4 regions of the Paenisporosarcina sp. P4_B8 genome follow, and region 3 is predicted to be linked to each of the others. Evidence: riboswitches for the same ligand, from Rfam matches in the RefSeq annotation. Region 3 holds a riboswitch; each other region holds the start of a gene.
The links. Region 3 has a riboswitch for S-adenosylmethionine ahead of AC1DSK_RS10795 (2,3-diketo-5-methylthiopentyl-1-phosphate enolase). Riboswitches for the same ligand answer to the same signal wherever they lie in the genome.
Positions count from the first base shown of each region.

Region 1: it holds a riboswitch for S-adenosylmethionine, as region 3 does, so the genes downstream of both, AC1DSK_RS05995 (methionine ABC transporter ATP-binding protein) here and AC1DSK_RS10795 (2,3-diketo-5-methylthiopentyl-1-phosphate enolase) in region 3, are expected to answer to the same signal.
Region 2: it holds a riboswitch for S-adenosylmethionine, as region 3 does, so the genes downstream of both, AC1DSK_RS00675 (O-acetylhomoserine aminocarboxypropyltransferase/cysteine synthase family protein) here and AC1DSK_RS10795 (2,3-diketo-5-methylthiopentyl-1-phosphate enolase) in region 3, are expected to answer to the same signal.
Region 4: it holds a riboswitch for S-adenosylmethionine, as region 3 does, so the genes downstream of both, metK (methionine adenosyltransferase) here and AC1DSK_RS10795 (2,3-diketo-5-methylthiopentyl-1-phosphate enolase) in region 3, are expected to answer to the same signal.

Region 1 covers NZ_JBFUHX010000004.1:150,131-156,147, forward strand. The annotation lists gene AC1DSK_RS05970 (acyl-CoA dehydrogenase family protein) at 1-1,459, shown strand, start outside; gene AC1DSK_RS05975 (arsenate reductase family protein) at 1,735-2,094, shown strand; gene gcvH (glycine cleavage system protein GcvH) at 2,169-2,549, shown strand; gene AC1DSK_RS05985 (toprim domain-containing protein) at 2,738-3,079, shown strand; gene AC1DSK_RS05990 (thioredoxin family protein) at 3,092-3,400, shown strand; SAM riboswitch class I at 3,458-3,565, shown strand; gene AC1DSK_RS05995 (methionine ABC transporter ATP-binding protein) at 3,816-4,841, shown strand; gene AC1DSK_RS06000 (methionine ABC transporter permease) at 4,834-5,502, shown strand; gene AC1DSK_RS06005 (MetQ/NlpA family ABC transporter substrate-binding protein) at 5,556-6,017, shown strand, end outside.
Region 2 covers NZ_JBFUHX010000001.1:127,425-133,441, forward strand. The annotation lists gene AC1DSK_RS00660 (ABC transporter ATP-binding protein) at 1-692, opposite strand, end outside; gene pepT (peptidase T) at 996-2,222, opposite strand; gene AC1DSK_RS00670 (glycerol-3-phosphate acyltransferase) at 2,411-3,061, opposite strand; SAM riboswitch class I at 3,201-3,318, shown strand; gene AC1DSK_RS00675 (O-acetylhomoserine aminocarboxypropyltransferase/cysteine synthase family protein) at 3,436-4,725, shown strand; gene metX (homoserine O-acetyltransferase MetX) at 4,742-5,797, shown strand; gene AC1DSK_RS00685 (homoserine dehydrogenase) at 5,770-6,017, shown strand, end outside.
Region 3 covers NZ_JBFUHX010000010.1:31,914-37,930, forward strand. The annotation lists gene corA (magnesium/cobalt transporter CorA) at 1-793, opposite strand, end outside; gene AC1DSK_RS10775 (hypothetical protein) at 1,027-1,161, shown strand; gene AC1DSK_RS10780 (hypothetical protein) at 1,430-1,636, opposite strand; guanidine-I (ykkC/yxkD leader) riboswitch at 1,806-1,909, shown strand; gene AC1DSK_RS10785 (DMT family transporter) at 1,968-2,303, shown strand; gene AC1DSK_RS10790 (DMT family transporter) at 2,303-2,617, shown strand; SAM riboswitch class I at 2,770-2,874, shown strand; gene AC1DSK_RS10795 (2,3-diketo-5-methylthiopentyl-1-phosphate enolase) at 2,947-4,161, shown strand; gene AC1DSK_RS10800 (2-hydroxy-3-keto-5-methylthiopentenyl-1-phosphate phosphatase) at 4,158-4,817, shown strand; gene AC1DSK_RS10805 (methylthioribulose 1-phosphate dehydratase) at 4,814-5,443, shown strand; gene AC1DSK_RS10810 (cupin domain-containing protein) at 5,446-5,976, shown strand.
Region 4 covers NZ_JBFUHX010000013.1:13,245-19,261, reverse strand. The annotation lists gene AC1DSK_RS12690 (alanine/glycine:cation symporter family protein) at 1-167, opposite strand, end outside; gene AC1DSK_RS12685 (alpha/beta hydrolase) at 857-1,657, opposite strand; gene AC1DSK_RS12680 (gamma carbonic anhydrase) at 1,761-2,279, shown strand; gene metK (methionine adenosyltransferase) at 2,516-3,712, opposite strand; SAM riboswitch class I at 3,913-4,036, opposite strand; gene pckA (phosphoenolpyruvate carboxykinase (ATP)) at 4,234-5,820, shown strand; gene AC1DSK_RS12665 (hypothetical protein) at 5,861-6,017, opposite strand, start outside.

The sequences.
Region 1 (6,017 bases), on a different contig from region 3:
CATTACTCACGGTGCACACGTTGGAATTGGATCATTACCAATTGTACTTTTTGGGAATGAAGAGCAAAAACAAAAATATTTGCCTAAACTCGCTACTGGCGAACTAATTGCCGCTTACGCATTAACAGAGCCAGGCTCAGGGTCGGATGCTCTAGGTGCTAAAACTTCTGCCAAGTTAAATGCAGAAGGTACGCACTATGTATTAAATGGAGAGAAACAATGGATTACAAACGCTGGTTTTGCGGATGTATTTGTTGTGTATGCAAAAATTGACGGAGAACAATTCTCTGCTTTCATCGTAGAACGTGAATTCTCAGGCGTTTCAGTAGGCGCGGAAGAGAAGAAAATGGGGATTAAATCTTCTTCGACACGTACTTTGATTTTACAGGATGCACAAGTGCCGGTTGAAAACTTACTTGGGGAAGTTGGTCGTGGCCACGTTATTGCATTCAATATCTTGAATATTGGTCGTTACAAATTGGGAGTGGGTACAGTTGGTGCATCCAAACGTGCTTTTGAATTGGCTGTTGCCTATTCCAACCAACGTCAACAATTTAAAACACCGATTTCTTCTTTCAACTTAACAAAAGAAAAACTTTCAACAATGGCATCCAAATTATATGCTTCGGAAAGTTTGATTTATCGCACAGTCGGTTACTTTGAAGACCGCATGAGTCAATTGAGTCCTGAAGAGCAAAAAGATGGCAAAGCTATCGCTGCTTCTATTGCGGAATATGCTATTGAATGTTCAATCAACAAAGTGTTCGGCACAGAAGTATTGGATTATATTGCGGATGAAGCTGTTCAGTTGCATGGCGGTTACGGCTTCATGCAAGAGTATGAAGTAGAGCGCATCTATCGTGACTCCCGCATTAACCGTATTTTCGAAGGCACAAATGAAATCAATCGTTTGCTGGTACCTGGTACGTTCTTGCGTAAAGCTATGAAAGGTGAACTTCCACTTCTTCAAAAAGCACAAGCGCTTCAATCAGAATTGTTAATGATGATGCCAGAAGAAATTGAAGATGCACCATTAGCTCAAGAAAAAGTATTGGTGCAAAATGCTAAAAAAATCGGCTTGCTAGCTGCAGGTTTAGCGGCTCAACGTTACGGTACAAAACTTGAAACTGAACAAGAAGTATTGGCAAACATTGCAGACATCGTGAGCAATCTATTCGCAATGGAATCAGCTGTTCTGCGTACAGAGAAAGCAATCCAGCGTGACGGTGTTGATAAAGCGAACCAAAAACTTCTATACACTCAAATCTTCTGTCAGGAAGCTTTTGAATGTATCGAAAAAGATGCAAAAGAAACATTGATTGCTGCAGTTGAAGGCGATAACTTACGCATGATGCTTTCTGCATTGCGTAAATTGACTCGCTCTACTCCTTATAATGTAATTGCCAAAAAACGTGAAGCTTCGGTTAAATTGATTGAAGCTGAGAAATACGTAGTTTAATAAAATCTCGATATTTGACCCTATTATTGAACAAGGCGAAGTGCTTCTGCCACTTCGCCTTGTTTGTATTTTAAGAAAACTATTAATACTAAAAATCACCGATAGGTTCTTCGATGAACCTAAGGAAAACTTCCTTCATTACTGGATATAAACAAGTGATAATATTTTGATTGACGCAAAGAAAAACGTAGTATAAAAAATCCGAACGCTTCTGATGAGGTGTTCGGATTTATTTTTTGATAGACTGGTTAAAATGATGATAAGGAGGTTTAATGATGGCTATTACGTATTATGGATATCCGAAATGTAGTACTTGCAAAAAGGCTAAAGCATGGTTGGATTCCGAAGGTCTTTCGTATCATGATGTACATATTGTGGAAACTCCCCCTTCAAAGGAAGAGTTGAAAAAGATCGTAGAGACAAGTGGGTTGCCGCTTAAGAAGTTTTATAACACGAGTGGAATGAAATACAGGGAGCTTGGTTTAAAAGATAAACTGCCGACGATGTCAGATGAAGAACAATATGAATTGCTTGCTTCAGACGGGATGCTCATTAAGAGACCCCTTGTGACGGACGGCTTGAAAGCCACAGTAGGTTTTAAGGAGTCGGATTTTACTGTGAATTGGAAAAGCTGATTTTCTGTTCTTGTTTTTAAGGAAAGATTATGTCAAACTGAAGTTGAATATATTACATATTTGGAGGGGTATTAATGAGCACACCAAAAGAATTACGCTACTCTGAGGAACACGAATGGGTTAAAGTTGAAGATGGAAAAGCACGCATCGGCATCACTAACTTCGCTCAATCTGAGCTTGGTGATATTGTATTCGTAGAGCTTCCACAAGTAGGCGACGAAATCAAAACGAACGAACCATTTGGCAGTGTTGAATCTGTTAAAACAGTTTCTGAGCTATACGCACCAATCAGTGGTAAAGTAGTTGAAGTGAACAGCGGATTGGAAGACAGTCCTGAATTCGTGAATGAATCTCCATACGAGAATGCATGGATGATCGTTGTCGAACCTACAGATTTGTCTGAAGTGGACTCATTAATGACTGCTGAGCAATACGAAGAAATGACACAAGAGTAAAATCGTTAGTTGAACGCCGACATTTGTTCGGCGTTTTTTGCATATGTCGATTATAACAGCGAGTTTAAAACAGGATATTGAAAAGAGTGGCATTGGTTTGTGATCGGGAAGAGTTGCAACCTGATGGACTCCGTTTCAAGAAAACTTTTTAAACAATCTTTTATGTCAGTACAGCCAGGAGTGATCCCATGCCAATTGATAAAGTCATAATTGTAGAAGGTCGATCAGATAAACAGCGGATTCTGCGTCTTATTGCAGAGCCAGTTGAAATTATCTGCACGAACGGAACAGTCAGCCCCACGCGATTGGAAGAAATATTAGCCCCCTACGATCAGTTGGAGATTTATGTATTTGTCGATGCTGATAAGTCCGGAGAGAAATTACGTGCGCTCATTAAACGTGAATTTCCCGAAGCACTTCATTTATATACTGATCCAGCCTACCGAGAAGTTGCGACTACACCAATGAAAGTTCTAGCGACTGTGTTGCTCGGAGCGAATATCGATGTTAAAGCGGAATTTATTGCCTAAAGGATGAATACAATGAAAGAATGGACGCGTGCGGAGTGGGAAAATCATTCTCAAAACGCAAAGAGGGCAGCTTATTATTTATATACGCCCATGTGTGGAACTTGCCAAGTTGCCTCAAAAATGATGGACGTTGTGGAAGAACTTTTGCCGGATTTGCAAATAGGGAGAGCAAACTTGAACTATGTAGAAAGTTTAGCGGTCGATTATCAAATCCAAAGCGTCCCTTGTTTACTCATTGCGGAAAATGGTCAATTAGTTGAAAAAATTTATGCTTTTCAATCAGTTCCCTATCTCTATAATCGTTTGCAAAAAAATAATTGACGTTCGCATTTGAACGTGTTACATTATCATTCGTAACTAAAAACTTAATATCGTAAACTCTTATAAAGAGAGGCTGAGGGAAGTGCCCTATGAAGCCCGGCAACCGTCACAATTTGTGAAATGGTGCCAAATCACTCAAAGCGAATTCGCTTTGACAGATGAGAGAACGGTCTAACGTATATAATTGTGCATTAGTCCCTTCTGCTTGTCTGCGGAAGGGATTTTTATTTTTTTAGGATATTTCAATAAAATGATGTTGATATTAAATGAAATGAAAGAGTTTATTTGCGCGCGTTAAGCTTGAGAGCAGGTAAGTGGTTTAAAACTTGTTGACTCATGCGAAACTTGCAGCCAGCGCAAATGCACGATAAAGAAAACAAATAAAATGCGTTATAAATTCAGAGGTGAAGTGAATATGATTCAATTAAAAAACTTATCAAAACGGTTTGAAACCGCTAATGGACAACTCATAGCGGTAGATGACGTGAATGTGACGATTGATCAAGGAGAGATTTTTGGCATAATCGGTTACAGTGGAGCCGGAAAAAGTACGTTGATCCGATTATTAAATGGCTTGGAAAAACCTACTTCAGGTAGTGTCACTGTAAATGGACACGAAATCTCGTCCAGTTCAGGACAAGATCTTCGTAGTGCAAGACAAAAAGTAAGCATGATTTTTCAACATTTCAACTTACTATGGTCGCGGACAGTCGAGGAAAATATTTCATTCCCATTAGAAATTGCAGGGATTAGCAAAACGCAACGTTCAGAACGAGTAAAAGAATTAATCGAACTAGTTGGATTGACAGGCAGGGAGAAAGCATACCCTTCCCAATTATCCGGTGGTCAAAAGCAACGGGTAGGAATTGCACGTGCCCTTGCCAATAATCCTGAAGTGCTGCTATGTGATGAAGCGACATCAGCACTTGACCCTGAAACAACAGATGCCATATTGGAACTACTGGTAGATATCAACAAACGGTTGGGTTTGACAATTGTCCTGATTACACATGAAATGCATGTCATCCGTAAAATTTGTCATCGGGTTGCGGTCATGGAAGCTGGAAAAGTGGTTGAAATGGGAAGTGTACTTCAAATATTCCAAACTCCTGAACAACCCATTACGAAACGCTTTGTTGCCCAGGTAAATGGTCCGGAGTCAGCCAGCCAGACGATTGCTCATTTGGTAGAGCAATATCCCTCAGGCAAGCTTGTGAAACTAGTTTTTGTCGGAGATAGAACGGAGCAACCGATTCTATCAAGATTAATTAAGCAATATCAAGTGGAAGTTAACATCGTTCAAGGGAATATCGCACAAACTCAAAATGGTGCATATGGAACGTTATATTTACAAATCGACGGTGATTCAAATGCCATCGACCAAGCGATTGATTATTTACATGGACAAGATGTTCATACGGAGGTGATTTCACATGATTGAAAACCTTCTACCGAATGTGGATTGGGAAAAAATGTGGGAAGCCACACTTGAAACGTTATATATGACTTCAATGGCTACCGTTTTAACTTTCATAATCGGACTTGCACTTGGAATTTTGTTGTTTCTAACTAGCCCTCGTCAATTATGGGCAAATAAAATAGTGTACTGGTTAACAGGGGCGTTCGTTAATATTTTCAGATCCATTCCGTTTATCATCTTAATTATTTTGTTGATACCGTTTACTAAATTCCTACTCGGTACGATTCGTGGGGCAAATGCTGCATTACCGGCACTAATCATAGGAGCAGCACCATTTTATGCGCGCATGGTCCTGATTGCATTACGTGAAATAGATAAAGGTGTAATTGAAGCTGCTCGCTCAATGGGTGCTAAAACTTCCACAATCATTTGGAAAGTGCTTCTTCCGGAGTCCATGCCTGCATTAATCTCAGGACTGACCGTTACAGCAATTGCCCTTGTAGGTTATACCGCGATGGCAGGAATTATTGGAGCGGGCGGTCTTGGAACACTCGCATTTTTAGAAGGCTTCCAACGCAGTAGAGTAGATGTAACGATTGTTTCCACAATTATCATTTTACTAATTGTCTTTATCATCCAATGGGTGGGAGATTCGATTACAACAAAAACAGACAAACGTTAAGGTGCTTTCGGGTGAAAGCTCGATCACATAAACAAAAAAAGGGAGAGATAATGATGAAGAAATTTGTAGCAGGAATTTTATTATCGGCAAGTGCAATCACTCTAGCGGCATGTGGCGGAGGAGCTGACTCATCATCAGGTGGAGACAGTAAAGAACTTGTAGTGGGAGCATCTAACGTACCCCATGCAGAAATTTTGGAACAAGCAAAACCGTTGCTTGAAGAAAAAGGTATTGAACTTAAAATTGAAACTTACCAAGATTACATTTTACCGAATGAGGATTTGGAAAATGGCGATTTGGATGCAAACTACTTCCAGCACATTCCTTACTTCGAAGCTCAAATGGCCGATCATGGCTATGATTTTGCCAATGCTGGAGGTATCCATATTGAGCCAATCGGTGTGTACTCCAAAAAATATAAGACTCTGGATGAACTTCCTGAAGGAGCAACGATACTGATCAGTAATTCAGTTGCTGACCATGGTCGTATCCTATCAATGTTGGAAGCTGAGGGT
Region 2 (6,017 bases), on a different contig from region 3:
CAAGTAATGATATCTTCCGGTTTACCTTGAGCATGGACATCGCCATTTTTAATGGCAATGATATTGTGGGCGTATCGGGATGCTAAGTTCAAATCATGTAATACCATCACAATGGTACGATCTTTTTTCTCATTTAATTCAAACAGCAAATCCAAAATTTCAATTTGGTGCGTCATGTCCAAATAAGTCGTAGGTTCATCAAGCAAGATGAGGTCGGTATCTTGAGCGAGTGTCATTGCAATCCAAGCACGTTGGCGTTGGCCACCGGATAATGTATCAACGGCGCGGTCACGAAGATCGCTAATTCGCGTTGCTTCCATTGCGGCTTCCACTTTTTCTGTATCTTCTTCAGTCCAGCGCTTCAACCATGACTGGTGGGGATAACGACCTTGCTTCACCAAATCATGAACCGTCAGACCTTCTGGTGAAACGGGTGATTGAGGCAGTATGCCCATTTTTTTTGCCACTTCTTTGGAAGACATGCGGTGAACATCTTTTCCTTCCAATAGGACAGAACCGGTTGTCGGTTTCAATAAACGTGCAATGGAACGAAGCAATGTTGACTTTCCGCAGCCGTTGCTGCCAACAAAAACGGATATTTCCCCACGGGGTATATGTAAATTCAAATTTTCAAATAGTAAATGATCAGTATATCCAATTGAAAGGGATTCAGCTTTAACAGCAGTATGCATCATTGTAACCTCCATCTAACTGATAGGTGTTCTCACTTAAAACATCATACCATAAAACAAAGAATTAATGAGAATGATTTTCATCATTTACTGGAAAAGTCTTTACAAAATTGTGAAGTTGTCGGTGCAGGATAAGTAATCATGACCTACTTATGATGTTTTCTGCGATTCCCATAAAATATATGCCGGAAGGTGCAAAATTAGGTGACGTTTATTGGGAAATTCAATGTCATGGGAAATTCCATAAAAAAACAAGCACAGTCTGTCAGGAGGACAGTCAATGCTTGTTTTTTTATGGCAATATTAAGCTTGTCTTTCAAACAGTTGAATCATTTCAATCATGACTTTGGTTGCTTTTTCCATGTTATCGACTGAAATGTATTCATACTTTCCATGATAGTTTTCGCCACCTGTAAAGATATTAGGTGTTGGCATCCCCATATATGATAATTGTGAACCGTCAGTACCTCCACGAATTGGGATGACTAATGGATTAATTGATAGATTCGTCATCGCTTCATGTGCAATGTCGACAATTTCTTTTACAGGCTCAATTTTTTCACCCATGTTGAAATATTGATCATGCAGTTCATACGAAATTGCATTTGATCCGTATTCTGCTTTGATTTTTGAAGCAGCTTCTTCAAATAATACTTTCTTCGCTTCGAATTTTTCACGGTCGAAGTCACGTATGATATAAGACAATTTGGCTTCTTCTACATGCCCGTTGAAATTCATCAAGTGGATGAATCCTTCATATCCTTCAGTCTTCTCAGGCACTTCATCTGCAGGCATATAAGATTGGAACTTCATGGCGATGGTCAGAGCGTTGACCATTTTGTTTTTAGCTGAACCTGGATGAACGCTTGTCCCACGTGTGATAACTTTAGCACCAGCTGCATTGAAACTTTCAAATTGAAGTTCTCCAAGAGGTCCGCCATCCATTGTATAAGCATACTTGGCATCAAATTTTTCAACATCAAATTTATGTGGCCCACGCCCAATTTCTTCATCTGGAGTAAAGGCAACACGAAGTTTGCCGTGTTTAATGTCTGGATTATTAATTAGAAACTCCATAGCTGTCATAATTTCAGCAATTCCTGCTTTGTTGTCGGCACCTAGTAAAGTCGTGCCATCAGTTGTTATTAAAGTGTGCCCGATATAATTATTAAGCTCCGGGAAATCGTCAGGAGACATAACGGTTTCTTCGTTTAATCGGATGTCGCCACCTTCATAGCAATCGATACGCTGAGGGTTTACATTTTTACCTGTATAATCAGTTGCTGTGTCGACGTGAGCTAAAAAGCCGATTGTTGGCAATTCACGTTCTGAATTTGCAGGCAAAGTGGCAAATAAATAACCATTGTCATCAAGTGAAATGTCTTCCATTCCGATTGAAGACAATTCTTTTTCTAGTTCGTGCAATAAGTCCCATTGACCTGGTGTGGATGGACAAGTGGTGCTTTCAGCATCTGATTGTGTATCAATTTTGGCATAACGTACAAGGCGTTCGATTAATGTTTCTTGCATGGTTTCATCTCCCTTAGAAAAGTTGGTTCGGAGTTGGGCAGATATTGACCGACATGATGCGGGCCAGTAGTCTTTACCCCTTACCTCAGTTTAGCACTTTCATTCGGTTCACGGAATAATGATTGTTCTGGCCGAATGAAATTTTAACGACTTTTTAGTAAATTCGGAATAAAAAATAGATTCCCCAATTAATTGGAGTGAGTCACTTTTTTCTTTTTGATAACCGAAGAAACTCGTGGTTCCATCCCGGATCTCAAACGGTGTATATTCTCGCGATGCTTCCATAATGCGAGTAAGAAGAGTGCGGTGGTTATGACAATTGGCATAGTACTTTCTGTAATCAAAAAGGCTAAAATGATATATGTAATATATAAGAACAGTACACCGATTAATAAGTAATCTGTCACCAATGAAACGACAATCAGCAAGATAAGTCCAACCAATCCGATTCTCCAATCCAGTACTAACATCACTCCAATAACAGATGCCGTTCCTTTACCACCATCAAAATGCATCTGAAATGGATAATTGTGACCTATTACGACAGATGCCCCCACAAGAAATAATAGGACCCATTGATACTCCAAGGAAAGATCAGTTGATTCGAATATAAGACGCAAAAGGACGATAGCAAGTATTCCTTTACCAATATCAATAAATGCGACGAGTGCCCCGTATTTCCAGCCTAATACAATAGTGGCATTGGATGCCCCCGCATTCTTTACTCCCTGTTCCTTTACATTCACCCCAGAAAGCCGTTGCGCCACATTTGAACCGTGGAGACAGCCAATTAAATAACCTGATAGTAAGGTGATTAGCACCCATAATGCAAGATTCATATTCCCAACCCCTTTTTTTCACTAACTCTTTAAACGTTTAAGTGTTGGCAGAAGTTTCAAAAAATTATATAAATAATTCTTGACTATTTATGGATATTAAACATATACTGATTCTCAAGATGGAAAACTGAATCAAATACTCTTATCCAGAGTGGCGGAGGGACTAGGCCCTGCGATGCCCGGCAACCGGCAAGTGATTAACTTGCAAAGGTGCTAATTCCTACAGATTTCTTTAGTGGAGATCTGAAAGATAAGAGGAGGAACACGCACTTGTGAGCCCCTCTTCTTAAGCGAAGACGGGGCTTTTTTCTGTTCATAAAACTCCTCTTTCGCCTCCACGCTTCCATCTAAAACACAATCCAGGAGGGAAAACAATGACAAATCTTCAACCGGAAACTCTACTTTTACACGGAGGTCAGCAGCCGGACCCAATCACGGGTTCCCGTGCAGTGCCAATCCACAAAACAACTTCTTTTGTTTTCAGAGATACGGAACATGCCCAAAACTTATTCGCCTTGCAGGAAACTGGTCACATTTATTCACGCATCGGCAACCCGACTGTGGACGTATTTGAACAGCGAATCGCGTTATTGGAAGGTGGCACAGCAGCGGTAGCCCTATCGAGCGGCATGGCTGCGATAGCCTTCTCCATTCTGAATGTAGCAGGAGCCGGTGATGAAATCGTCGCTGCTGGCAATTTGTATGGTGGGACCTACAATCTATTTGCTAATACACTTCCACGGTATGGAATCACGGTGAAGTTTGTTGATTCCACCGATCCTGAGAATTTCCGCGGGGCCATTACCGATAAAACGAAAGCCATTTTCGGGGAAATCATAGGAAACCCAAGCCTTCATGTATTGGACGTAGAAGCTGTAGCTGACATTGCACACGAGAACGGAATCCCGTTGATTATCGATAATACGTTTGCAACGCCATACGGAAGCAACCCTATTGAATTCGGTGCGGATGTAGTCGTTCATTCAGCTACGAAATGGATTGGGGGACACGGTACGTCAATTGGCGGTGTCGTTGTGGATGCAGGTAAGTTTGATTGGAACAGCGAGAAGTTTCCTGGCTTTACGGAACCGGATACGAGCTACCATGGCCTTCGTTACGGGATTGATGTCCCACAAGTGGCTTTCGCGATTAAACTGCGGGTCCAGCTACTGCGTGACTTCGGTCCATGCCTAAGCCCGGATAATGCATTCGCTTTTTTGCAAGGTCTTGAAACATTGCATCTCCGCGTACCGAAACATAATGAAAATGCAATTGAAGTCGCACAATACTTAGCAAATCATCCGGCAGTAGAATGGGTAAGTTTCAATGGTTTCGAATCTCATCCATCTCATCAATTGGCAAACAAGTACTTAAAGAATGGATACGGCTCGATTGTGAATTTTGGCATTAAAGGAGGTCGAGAAGCAGGACGAAAACTTATCGACCATGTCCAAATCTGGTCGCATGTGGCTAATGTAGGGGATGCAAAATCGCTCATTATCCATCCTGCTTCAACAACCCATCAACAGTTAAGCAGTGAAGAGTTGAAGCAATCGGGTGTAACAGAAGAGTTGATTCGTCTATCAGTAGGATTGGAATCTGTGAAAGACCTGGTAGCCGATTTGGGGAAAGCAATAGAACATGCCACCGTCGTAACGGTTTAATGTGGAGGTGAATTTAATGGCAACAGGAAGTGTGACAATCGGGAATTTTCAACTAGAGTCTGGGGAATGTCTTGAGCATGTTGAACTTTCATATGAAACTCTTGGTCCTCCAGAAGCACCAGTTGTTTTGGTTTGTCATGCGTTAACTGGCAATCAATATGCCATTGGATCAAAGGAAACACCAGGCTGGTGGAGCGGGTTAATTGGACCGGGAAAGAATATTGATACCGACTCTTTTCGAGTTATTACACTGAATGTCCTTGGAGGATGCTCGGGTACGACGGGGCCGTTGACCATCAATCCCTCTACAGGCAATCCATATCGATCATCCTTTCCGACAATTACAATTCGCGATATGGTGCATGCGGAAAAAAAGGCATTACTAGCTTTGGATATTAATCGGCTTCATGCGGTAGTTGGTGGGTCACTTGGTGGCATGCGTGTTCTGGAGTGGGGATTACTTTATCCAAAAGATATGGATATTCTTATTCCTTTAGCAGTTACCCCTTATCTAAGTGACACAGGTATTGCTTTTAACTACATTGGAATCCATGCAATTGAGACGGATGCGAATTATCTCAATGGAAACTATACCTGTTCCTCGGATATCAAGGGGTTTGAAACGGCTCGAATGGCGGGGCTGGTCACTTATCGTAGTGAACAATTACATAAGAACCGTTTTGCCAGAAAGACCAGAAGCAATGGATTGTTCGAAATCGAATCCTATATGAAATATCAAGGGGTAAAACTGGCTAACCGTTTTGATGCGAATAGCTACCTTACCTTGTTAAGAGCAATGAATACCCATGATATCGGAAGGGGTAGAGGCGGTATAGAAATTGCGGCAAAGCAATTTGAAGCAAAAGTGATTACCATAGCATTCACATATGATTTACTATATCCACCTGAGGACATTTGCTCTTTTGCGCATCTCGTTCCTGATCATCATTTCTGCATGGTCAACACACGATTCGGTCATGATGGCTTTCTGACTGAATTTGAGACATGGGGAGATATATTATCTGTTCACTTGGGGGTAAAGTCATGGCGACGATTCAAGCAGCAATCTTAGGTTTTGGCACAGTTGGTCAAGGTATTTACCAAATACTTAATGAGAAAAAGGATCAATTAAAAGAATCACTTGGATTAGATATAGACATCAAAGCAATTCTGATAAGAGATAAGACAAAAAGCCGCTTGGCAGCTCCAGGCGTATTGTTCACTGACAACTTTGATGAAATTGAAGCTATCCCAGAGCTTCAAATTGTTTTTGAAGCCATTGTGGGGGAAGA
Region 3 (6,017 bases):
AAATGGAGGATACAATCGTTAAAATCATCATGATTCGGTTCATTCGGTTGGAGTTCATTGCCATATAGCTATCTCGAATATCTGCTGTAAGTTCTCGGTTTGACTCCACAATTTCTGTCAGTTTGACGAGGTGATCAGAAATATCCGCAAAGTAGGAATGTTCGTGCTGTTGAAGGTTAAAACGACTCGAGTTTAATACACGGTACATCAAATCACGCATCGGCAAAATCGTTCGGCGCAACCATAACAAGTCACTGCGCATTTCAAAGACGGTATCCATCGAAAAATGCTTCATATCAAACGTCATCTGATCTTCAATTTCGTTCAAATGGTCCTCAATCTTGTACACAAGTGGAAAGTAGGAATCAACCACTTTGTCGAGAATTTGATACATCGCATAAATCGCTCCACGTTCCCAGAAGGAGGCATCGCGTTGCAATTTTTCTCGAACCAAGTCCAATTCTTGAACGGCATTATGATGAAAAGTAACAACAAAATTCTTTCCGACAAATAAATCCAATTCCTCGGCTTCAAGCGTCTCTTCATTCAGCGTATGGACGACAAAGAAATGATATCCATCGTGGTAATCGACTTTCGGGCGCTGCAAGCGGTGTAAACAATCTTCAATCGCTAGTGGATGGAAATGAAAGAACGAATCAAGCAAAGCCCATTCAGTGGCTGATGGTTTGTCAAAATCAATCCAGTACCAGTCGAATGACTTTTTATGTAGATCTTCTAAAGGAAAGTCCATTTCTAATTGACTATCAACGGTAACTCCAAATGTTCGAATCATAAGTAAAACCTCGTTTCACACGGTAAATGCTAGTAGTAGTTTACCACGAAAGTTCGATGTGCTTGTATTGAAGCCTATAAAATTCGTTTGAAAAAGGAGAAGTTACCAGTCGATTTCTTATGACTTCGCATTAAAAGCTCATTTTCTAAATAATGTCTTAACAAGTCATTCACATCCTCTTCATATTCATCGGCTACACTAAAGGTGCAAGCTCAAATCCAAGGAGGTCCTACATGAGTCAAACACGTTTAAAAAAGAAAGCTTTACCTATCGCAATCCTTTCGTTTTTAGCCATCAGTGGAGTCGCGGGAACCATTGCCACATTTCCATTTCATAAACGACAACGAATACCTCTAAAAGCTAGATAAAGGAAAAATAAAAAATGCGATTTAAAAGGAGAGTCATTAACGTGGAAATTCAACGAAGACCTTGGAAAAAAATATCTTTGACGCGATTTATGGACTTCATAAGTAAGTCCACTCAAAGAGCACAAGAAAAGAGATTTTCTCAATTAAATTCATCACAGACACCTTGGAATTAACTAAACGCAATCATATATAAATAAATGGATTCTCTTTAATACTCTCATTTCTTATGGAGAGTTTTTTCTTGTTTAAAAATCCTTTATACGGGAATTTACATATCTTTAATAACTTTTACCACTCCATACGCTGACAGATACGAAATCGGGATGAGAAGAAAAAGAATAATCAATCCAATCATCGTACCAAGCGGAGAGATAGGAAGTAGATTACCTGCAAAAAAACCAAGTAACTGATAAAAAATGACGAAAATGACGATGGACATGATCAAAATAATGATCTTATTTTTGAAGGTTTTCATTGTGGTTCTCCTTCCGCAACAACCAAATATATTATCATTAAGTATTACATTTACTTCCAATTGTTACAACTGTTTCTTTAAAGCGAGCGCATCGTTTGACTCTCTGTAAAATATAGTTTATTCTAGCCATGGAATTAATAAATTCATAAAGCGCCATTTTCACAATGGCGGCCAAGTTTTCTAGGGTTCCGCAAACAACCGGTTTGGTCTGGTCCGAGAGAAAACGCTTTGCACACACGCAAGGATACACGGAAGGATAAAAGCCTGGGAGATGACGTATGATACGTTTATCTCTCGGGCTTATTTTGATTTGGAAAAGGAGTATGTTTTCATGAATAAAGAATGGATGAAAGTCTTCATAGCAGCATTTTTTGAGGTATTTTGGGTAATTGGTCTCAAGCATGCGGATGATATCTGGACATGGTTGGGCACGGCAATTGCTATTTCGGTGAGTTTCTATTTAATGATTATGGCAGGGAAAACACTTCCTGTTGGAACCGTGTATGCAGTGTTTGTCGGACTTGGTACAGCTGGGACAGTGATTGCGGATATCCTCTTTTTCGGGGAATCATTTAGTATCGCAAAAATTGCCTTGATTGCACTTCTGTTAATTGGGGTTGTCGGGCTTAAGCTGGTGACAAAAGAACAGGAAGAGGTGGAATCCTAATGGCGTGGATATTCTTAGTCATTGCTGGATTGTTTGAAATGACAGGTGTGGCGATGATCAGTCAAGTGCATAAAAGTCGCAATTGGAAGTCCATTAGCGGATTGTTCGCAAGCTTTTTGGCAAGCTTCCTGTTCCTTGCACTCGCCATGGAAACCCTTCCGATGGGTACGGCATACGCAGTGTGGACAGGTATTGGTGCTTCAGGTGGAGCGATTTTAGGCATGATTTTATACGGGGAGCCTAAAACATGGCTGCGCATGCTGTTTATTGCCATGGTGTTAGGAGCGGCTGTCGGTTTGAAATTTATTTCTTAGGACTGTCATATCTATTTCCCGGCAAACATAGCATAGCTTTATCACACGTATAAAAAGCAGTATATTTGAATTTATTAGAAAATTATGTTGACAAGTATTTTGCACCCTGTCATAATCCAATTTAGATTTTAAAAAATATCATATCTACATTTTTCTTATCAAGAGCAGGTGGAGGGACTAGCCCTATGAAACCCGGCAACCGACTTACGCGAGTAGGCACGGTGCTAATTCTTGCAGCAGTAGCTGACAGATAAGAGGATGTTAGTTCAACTACTAACCTCTTCTTTTTTGTGAAGAGGTTTTTTATTTTCCCTAAAGAGGTGAAGACATTGAGTGAAGTAATCGCGACTTATTTAGTCCATAGCATAGAAGGAAATTTAGAAAAAAAAGCAGAAGGCATCGCACTTGGCTTGACGGTCGGATCATGGACCGACTTACCGCAACTGGAACAACAGCAACTGAAGAAACATAAGGGACGCGTTGTATCTGTCCAAAAAGAAAATAGTCAATTAGAAAGCAGAACGAAAGGAATTATTCGCATTGCATACCCCAAGGCGAATTTCAGTCCTGATTTGCCAGCCATTTTAACGACGACTTTTGGCAAGTTATCACTGGACGGGGAAATCAAATTAATTGATTTGGAGTTCAGTCCGGAATTAACGGGCCACTTTCCAGGTCCGAAATTCGGCACAGAAGGAATCCGACAACTGACAGGCGTGCAAGAACGACCATTTGTCATGAGTATCTTTAAAGGCATACTCGGGAAAGATTTGGACTTTTTACTGACACAACTGGAACACCAAGCACGCGGTGGTCTGGATTTTGTGAAAGATGATGAAATTTTATTCGAAAACGAGTCGACGCCTTTTGAACAACGGATTGTAAAAGGACGTGAAGTACTCGAGCATGTTTTCTCGGAGACAGGTCACCGCACACGTTACGCAGTGAATTTGACAGGACGTACATTCGACTTAAGAGACAAAGCAAGACATGCGACAGAGCTAGGGGCAGATATGTTGCTGTTTAATGTTTATGCATACGGATTGGATACACTGCAAAGTTTAGCTGAAGATCCAGAAATTGCGATTCCGATTATGGCACACCCAGCTGTTTCGGGAGCATTCACTCCATCCCGAAAGTATGGTCTCTCAAACCACCTCGTACTGGGTAAATTATTGCGACTTGCCGGGGCGGATTTCTCGTTATTTCCCTCACCATATGGCAGTGTGGCCTTGGAAAAATCAGAAACACTAAAAATTGCAGATGCACTCCAGGTTCCTGGTTTGATAAAGACCTCTTTGCCAGTGCCTTCAGCCGGAATTCATCCGGGCATGGTGCCGCAACTGATTGAAGACTTTGGTATTGATTCCGTCATCAATGCAGGTGGCGGGGTGCACGGACATCCGGCAGGTTCTGCGGCGGGGGGCAAAGCATTCAGGCAAGCGGTTGATGCAATGCTATCAAGGAAGACCTTATCAGAGGCTGCGCAAACAAATGCAGAACTGCAACAAGCACTGGAATTGTGGGGTGACAAAGTACGATGACACCACCCGTTATATTTTGTGATTTTGATGGCACGATTACCACGAAAGATAACATTATGGCCATCATGAAAAAATTCGCACCACCTGAGTGGGAGCCGATTAAAGACCAGATTCTCGACCAACAAATAACCATTCAACAAGGCGTGACACAACTTTTCAACTTGTTATCAACCGACCAAAAAGATGAAATTACCCAATATGTATTGGAACAGGCACAAATTCGAGAAGGATTTGAGGATTTTGTGGCCTATACGAAAGCACAGAAGATTCCACTCTTTATTGTATCTGGTGGCATTGATTTCTTTGTTAAGCCACTCGTGAAGGAACATATAGAAGACGACCGTATTTACTGCAACGTGGCAGATTTTTCTGGAGAAACCATCACAATCAACTGGCCTCATTCATGCGATGAACATTGCTCGAATGGCTGTGGTTGTTGTAAACCATCCATCATTCGCAAACTGAGTGACGACAACACTTACAAAATCGTCATCGGTGATTCCATTACCGATCTGCAAGCGGCCAAACTGGCAGACAAAGTCATAGCGCGGGACTTCCTCATCGAAAAGTGCGAAGAACTCGATATTCCTTTTGAGCCATTTGAAACATTTACAGACGTGATTCACATTTTAAAGCAATTGGAGGTACGCACATGAGCAATTACTTTTCCCGTTGGACCGAGCTTTCGGCCATAAAAAAAGAACTCGCAGACCGCGATTGGTTCTACGGCACGAGTGGTAATTTATCGATTAAGGTAACGAATGAACCGGTTACATTCCTCGTTACAGCATCCGGTAAGGACAAACGGAAATTCACGGATCATGACTTTTTACTAGTTGATGCAGCTGGTGAAAAGTTGGAGGAAACGACGTCAAAGCCATCGGCCGAAACGTTGCTCCACGCTAAGATTTATAACAAAACAAATGCCGGGTGTGTCCTTCATGTGCACACGATTGACAACAATGTCATCACGGAACTGTATAAACATGAAACACATATCGATTTCACCGGAAATGAAATTATTAAAGCACTCGGTTCCTGGGAACAAGATGCCAAAGTCAGCATTCCGATCATTCCAAATGTCGCGCATATCCCGACACTTGCTGAACAATTTGATCGTTATGTAACAGGGGACATGGGAGCAATCCTGATTCAAAATCACGGCATCACGGTGTGGGGCAAAGACGCTTTCGAAGCGAAAAAATATTTGGAAGCATGGGAATTTTTATTCTCGTACCAAGTGAAAATCGCAACTATAAAACATGTAGTGGGGAGTTATTAAAAATGGCATACATTCGCAAACACGCAAACAACGAACGCATTGAAGAAGAGCAAGCAGTCATCGACTTTTTGAACAGCAATGAAGTTATTTACGAAAAGTGGGACATCGAGAAGCTTCCAACCGGACTTCGTGAAAAATTCAATCTAACAGATGAAGAAAAACAACAGATTCTATCCGCATTCGGAATCGAAATTGCTGACATTTCCGAGCGACGCAACTACCAGCAAGCGGATGTGATTTCACTCTCTGAATCAACGCCTAACTTGGAACAACTGTTGAAAAATTTCCAACAGGAGCATCATCATGAAGACGATGAAGTACGTTTCATCGTCAGCGGTCACGGCATTTTCGTCATTCAATCGGAAGACGGAGAGTTCTTTGATGTCGAGTTGCAACCGGGAGACTTAATCTCTGTACCTGAAAATGTACGCCACTACTTTACGCTGATGGAAGACCGCAAAGTCGTAGCGGTGCGCATTTTTGTCACGACAGAAGGCTGGGTACCGATTTACGAGAAGGAAACAGTCGCTTAATTAGAGGTTGATTACTTTTTGACCACTTGATAAAGGTCTGT
Region 4 (6,017 bases), on a different contig from region 3:
CCGGCATCCGATTTTTCACCTTTGAACATTTGAACAACCATATCCTTGATCAGTCGAACTTGCAAGAAACGAGTAAGGATTGAAAATAATAGACCGATAGCCAAACAGCCATAAATCATCCATGGTCCCCATAAAAAGTTATTTATTTGCCCAATAAACTCTTCCATCCGATTTCCCCCTTTGTTTGTTCATGATATTGTCACATTATTCACTATATTACAAAAAATATATTAGTACAAGGTAAGAAATTTTATATACTTCTAGATTTTCATTATGTTAACTGCGACTTTTGCAAGGCATAGCGTTCTTAAATCCACGTTTCAAAAGGGTTGAAAAAGGATTTACTGCTTCTTTTTGTGCTTAGTAAGCTTTGCATGCAATGCAATGTTACTCTAAAAAATATAGAGAAATATTATTATTAAAATTGCCGCCGCCTCCACTGCAATCAACAGAAATCACTTCTGTAGCGTGTCTAAGCAAAATATTTCAGTAGGAAGGTGGTTGGCTATTTCTGAAGACCCCTGCGGAAAGCGAAAGAAATAGCCGACCACAATCTTTTTCGATAGAGTGCAAAAGATAAGAACTCAAATTTTTAAATTAATATTCTTTTCGTTAACAAGCTGTAATATTTTTATTAAAAGAGAATTATCATATTCGTAAATGTTCAGGTTTTGAAATTTGGAATCTATTGATTCCCTTTTTTACAGGGGGCTAATTTTCTGTCAGAATAATTTATATCTAAAGCACCGCATGATTGTAAAAATCCTTGTAAATCAGCATAATTCATAAATGAAGTCATAAACAAATCCATAATAAAAGCCTTTCTAATTTTTCATTAGAAAGGCTTTTATTTGTCTTAAACCACATATCCGAGTGAACGCAACACATTATTCACGAATGTCTTAGTGTAATAAAACACATCTTCTCGTTCTGGCTCTTGGAACAGATCATGGAAACAATTTTTCCACTCTTTGTATTGTATTTCAGAAAGTTGTTGTTTTTGCAGCCAATTCTTTGCGAATGTCGGATCCGTAATTTTATCCCGCTCTGCAGTCATCATCAAAATAGGAACATTTTGAATGCTTTCTTGTTTGGCGGTTGTTGCTTTCATCAAATGCTGCAACTCCCTGTACCACTTCAAAGTAATGGTCGTGTTATATAGTTCATCGTCTTTATCTTGCGTATAAACATCATAATTTCTTGTCAGTTTTTTAATGGTTATTTCATGAGTACTCTTGACGTTTTCAGCAAGCTTCCCCATGTTGGCTAAAGCACTGGAAAGTTTCGATGCATGAATATGTAAATGCATCCAAGGAGATGTCAGAATAATTCCTGCACATTCAATTGATTTTTCCTGAAGCACTTGCATGAGTAAAGTTGCACCTAACCCGTGACCCATAATAAAAACGGGTAAGTTATATGTAAGCGAAGCGTCAATCAAGTGATTGATAAAAGTGCCATACGATTGAAAATCCTCGTCATGTGCTTGTTTATTGAGAGCCGATTCTCCGTGCCCCGGCAGATCCCCCATTACAACATGAAATCCTGAACTCCTGAATTCTTCTATTAACCAGGCGTACCTACGATGATGTTCATACGCGCTGTGTACGATGGCGATGACTGCTTTTGCCTGTCCATCAGCTTCCCATTTCCACATAATCATCGCTCCTTCTATTTCTTTATTCGACGAAGTCATCCTTTTTTAGTTCCTCTTTTTTTGTATAATGAAAGCATATGGCAAGAAGAAACGAGGTTTTAGAATGATTTACCCATTTAATGATAAAACACCCATGATTGACCCATCTGTTTATATTGCTGATTATGTCACAATAAGTGGTGATGTGACAATCGGTCCAGAGTCCACTATTTGGTTTAATACCATTATTCGTGGTGATGTCAATGCGACACGAATCGGCCGAAAAGTTAATATTCAAGATTTGTGTTGCCTTCATCAAAGCCCTGCCGCTCCATTAATTTTGGAAGATGAAGTCACCATCGGACACCAAGTAACTTTACATAGCTGTACCGTACGAAAAGGAGCATTAGTTGGCATGGGTTCCATTGTGCTGGATGGCGCAGAGATTGGTGAAGGTGCATTTATTGGTGCAGGCAGCTTGGTACCTCCCGGTAAAGTAATTCCCCCAGGTATGCTTGCATTGGGACGTCCGGCAAAAGTGGTTCGTGAATTGAACGCTGAAGACAAACTAGATATGGAACGTATTGTGAGAGAATATGCTGAAAAAGGACAGATTTATAAGGAAATGCAAAAACAAAAGTAAACGGATATTAAGGACCGGGTAATTGAGCCCGGTCCTTTTAATATGTTAAAGCATTCTTAGATTTATTCCCGTTCAAATTGATTTGTTCCCGTTCACTCTTCGATTCTTCCTGTACGAATGCACTTTGTTCCCTTTCAACTGGATTTATTGCGGTTCACAGCTGATTCAACCCTTCCTCCCACTAATTTCCAACAAAAAAGCCATTCCAGGTCATACCCCGGAATGGCTTCTCACTCTTAAACGCCTGCTTTTTCTTTCAAAGTAGCCGCTCTGTCTGTTTTCTCCCATGGTACATCCAAGTCTGTGCGACCGAAGTGTCCATAAGCAGCTGTTTGCTTGTAAATTGGACGACGTAGATCTAACATTTTGATGATTCCAGCTGGGCGAAGGTCGAATGAATCACGAACAATTTCAACAAGTTTCGATTCTTCTACTGTACCTGTACCAAAAGTATCGATTGCAATTGATACTGGTTGAGCAACACCGATTGCATATGCAAGTTGAACTTCGCAACGGTCAGCAAGTCCTGCTGCTACGATGTTTTTCGCTACATAGCGTGCAGCATATGCTGCTGAACGGTCAACTTTCGTAGCGTCCTTACCAGAGAATGCGCCGCCACCGTGACGAGCGTATCCACCGTAAGTATCAACGATAATTTTGCGACCAGTTAAACCAGCATCCCCTTGTGGTCCACCAATTACGAAGCGACCAGTTGGGTTAATGAAGTATTTTGTATTTTCGTCAATTAATTCTGCCGGAACGACAGGATTGATGACATGTTCTTTCAAGTTACGTTGAATTTGCTCAAGTGTTACTTCTGGGTGATGTTGAGTAGAAATAACGATTGTGTCAATACGCAACGGTTTATTGTTTTCATCATATTCTACAGTTACTTGTGTTTTGCCATCTGGACGTAAGTATGGAAGAATTTCTTCTTTACGAACTAATGCTAAACGACGAGCTAACTTATGAGCCATACTAATTGGAAGAGGCATTAATTCCGGTGTTTCATTACAAGCAAAACCGAACATTAAACCTTGGTCACCTGCACCGATTGCTTCGATGTCTGAATCTGTCATCGAACCTTCACGTGCTTCCAGTGCTCTGTCAACACCCATTGCGATATCAGCAGATTGCTCATCGATTGCAGTCAATACTGCAGAAGTCTCTGAGTCAAAACCATACTTTGCACGTGTGTAGCCGATTTCACGAACTGTTTCACGTACCACTTTTTGAATATCCACGTATGCAGATGTTGTGATTTCACCGGCAACAAGCACTAAACCTGTTGTTACAGTGGTTTCACACGCAACACGTGCATTTGGATCTTCAGTTAAAATAGCATCTAAAATTGCGTCTGAGATTTGATCACAAATCTTATCCGGATGCCCTTCTGTTACTGATTCTGATGTAAATAGACGACGAGTTGTCATTTAATATTCCTCCTATATCCTTCGAGATTGCTCTCGGAAAATTCAAACGGTACTCATTTCCCATGTCCAGCTTATTCAGTTGAATAAAACCTTCCGCCTTTTCGGGCTTCTGCACACGAGGATAAAGGGAGATGTCATAAAAAAAACCCTCTCTCACGTAAAATACATGAGGAAAGGTATTCATGTATAGGCACCTTTCACTCTTATCATCCAAGGAATTCACCTTGTTTCAGGTTCAGCACCTTTGCCAATTACTACTTGGTTCATAATTGCAGGTTGCCGGGTTTCATAGGGCCTGACCCCTCAACCAGCTCGGGATAAGAGTATCCGTTCAGTTTTACATCATAATAAACTAATGAAGCCTTGTCAAATATTTTTTTCGTTCTATATAAATGTTCGAAAATCAGATATAATTAATTAGGCTATTAGTGTAGATTATTAAGCGTAATGTGTTATACTAATTTTCGAATCAAGGTTAACCCGATATAAGGGTAATATACGATAAAGGAAGGTACATATACATGAATTCAGTGAACACGATGAACGAGCTGAACGACTTGTTAAATGGCCAAAACGTGCATGTGCAACTTTCAGTCCCACAACTTGTGGAGAAAGCAACATTACGTGGAGAAGCTGTCTTAACACCAACTGGAGCTGTAAAAGTAGTGACAGGAAAATATACAGGACGTTCTCCTAAAGACAAATATGTTGTTGTGGAAGATAGCTCGAAAGACAAGATTGATTGGGGCTCAGTAAACCAACCAATATCATCTGAAATTTTCAACTCTTTATATAAAAAAGTTGTGAACTATTTAAAAACAAAAGAAGAGTTATTTGTCTTTAATGGCTTTGCCGGTGCGGATAAAGAATCTCGCCTTTCATTGCAAGTAATCAATGAATATGCTTGGCATAACCTTTTTGCACACCAATTATTCATTCGTCCGACTAAAGATGAGTTGGCATCGCATGAAGCACAATTCACAATCGTTTATGCTCCGACTTTCAAAGCAGATCCTGCAATCGATGGTACAGGTTCCGAAACGTTTATCATTGTGTCAATGGAAAAACGCATCATTTTAATCGGTGGTACTGAGTATGCCGGTGAAATGAAAAAATCAATTTTCTCCATTATGAACTACTTGCTTCCTGAGCAAGGCATACTACCGATGCACTGTTCTGCAAACGTTGGTGAAAAAGGCGATGTTGCTTTGTTCTTCGGATTGTCCGGAACAGGAAAAACAACATTATCTGCTGATGCAGATCGTAAATTAATCGGCGATGATGAGCATGGCTGGTCAGATAACGGCGTATTCAATATTGAAGGCGGCTGTTACGCAAAAGCAATTAACTTAACACGTGAAAATGAACCACAAATTTTCGATGCAATCCGTTTTGGTTCTGTATTGGAAAACGTGGTATTGGATCCTGAAACGCGTATACCCGACTACGAAAATGTTTCGTTAACTGAAAATACGCGTGCTGCTTACCCATTACAAGCAATCGACAATATTGTTGATCCTTCTGTAGCGGGTCATCCAAAAACCATCATTTTCTTAACTGCAGATGCGTTTGGGGTATTACCTCCAATCAGTAAGTTGACGAAAGAACAAGCGATGTATCACTTCTTAAGCGGATTTACATCGAAGCTTGCTGGTACAGAGCGTGGAATTACATCTCCACAAGCAACATTCTCAACTTGTTTCGGTTCTCCATTCCTTCCCCTTCCTGCAACTGTATATGCAGAAATGTTAGGGAACAAAATCGATGAGCATGATGCACAAGTCTTCCTTGTAAATACTGGCTGGACTGGTGGCGAATATGGCGTTGGTAGCCGTATGAAACTTTCTTATACACGTGCGATGGTTCGTGCTGCATTGGAAGGCAAATTAGATAATGTTGAAATGGATAAAGGTTCAGCATTCGGTTTAGCTATTCCTAAAGAAGTACCTGGCGTACCGTCTGACGTATTAAACCCACGCGATGCATGGGCGGATCCAGCAGCATACGATAACAAAGCTCAAGAACTGGCTAATCGATTCCGTGAAAACTTCATTAAATTCGGATCAGTGTCTGAAGAGATTATTTCTAAAGGCGGTCCGATTATCTAGAATAAAAAAATGGCTTGCACTTCATGTGCAGGCCATTTTTTTACTTCGTATATTCAAAAACTGTCTCTTCGGGAAAGTAAGATTCTATCTCTTTAGCATCCTCTTTCGTTATCTGGTAGAAAAACAATTCAGATCCGTGATATTTAACAGTACAAATATGTGCACCATTTCTCTTGAATACTAATGTATACCAGGGA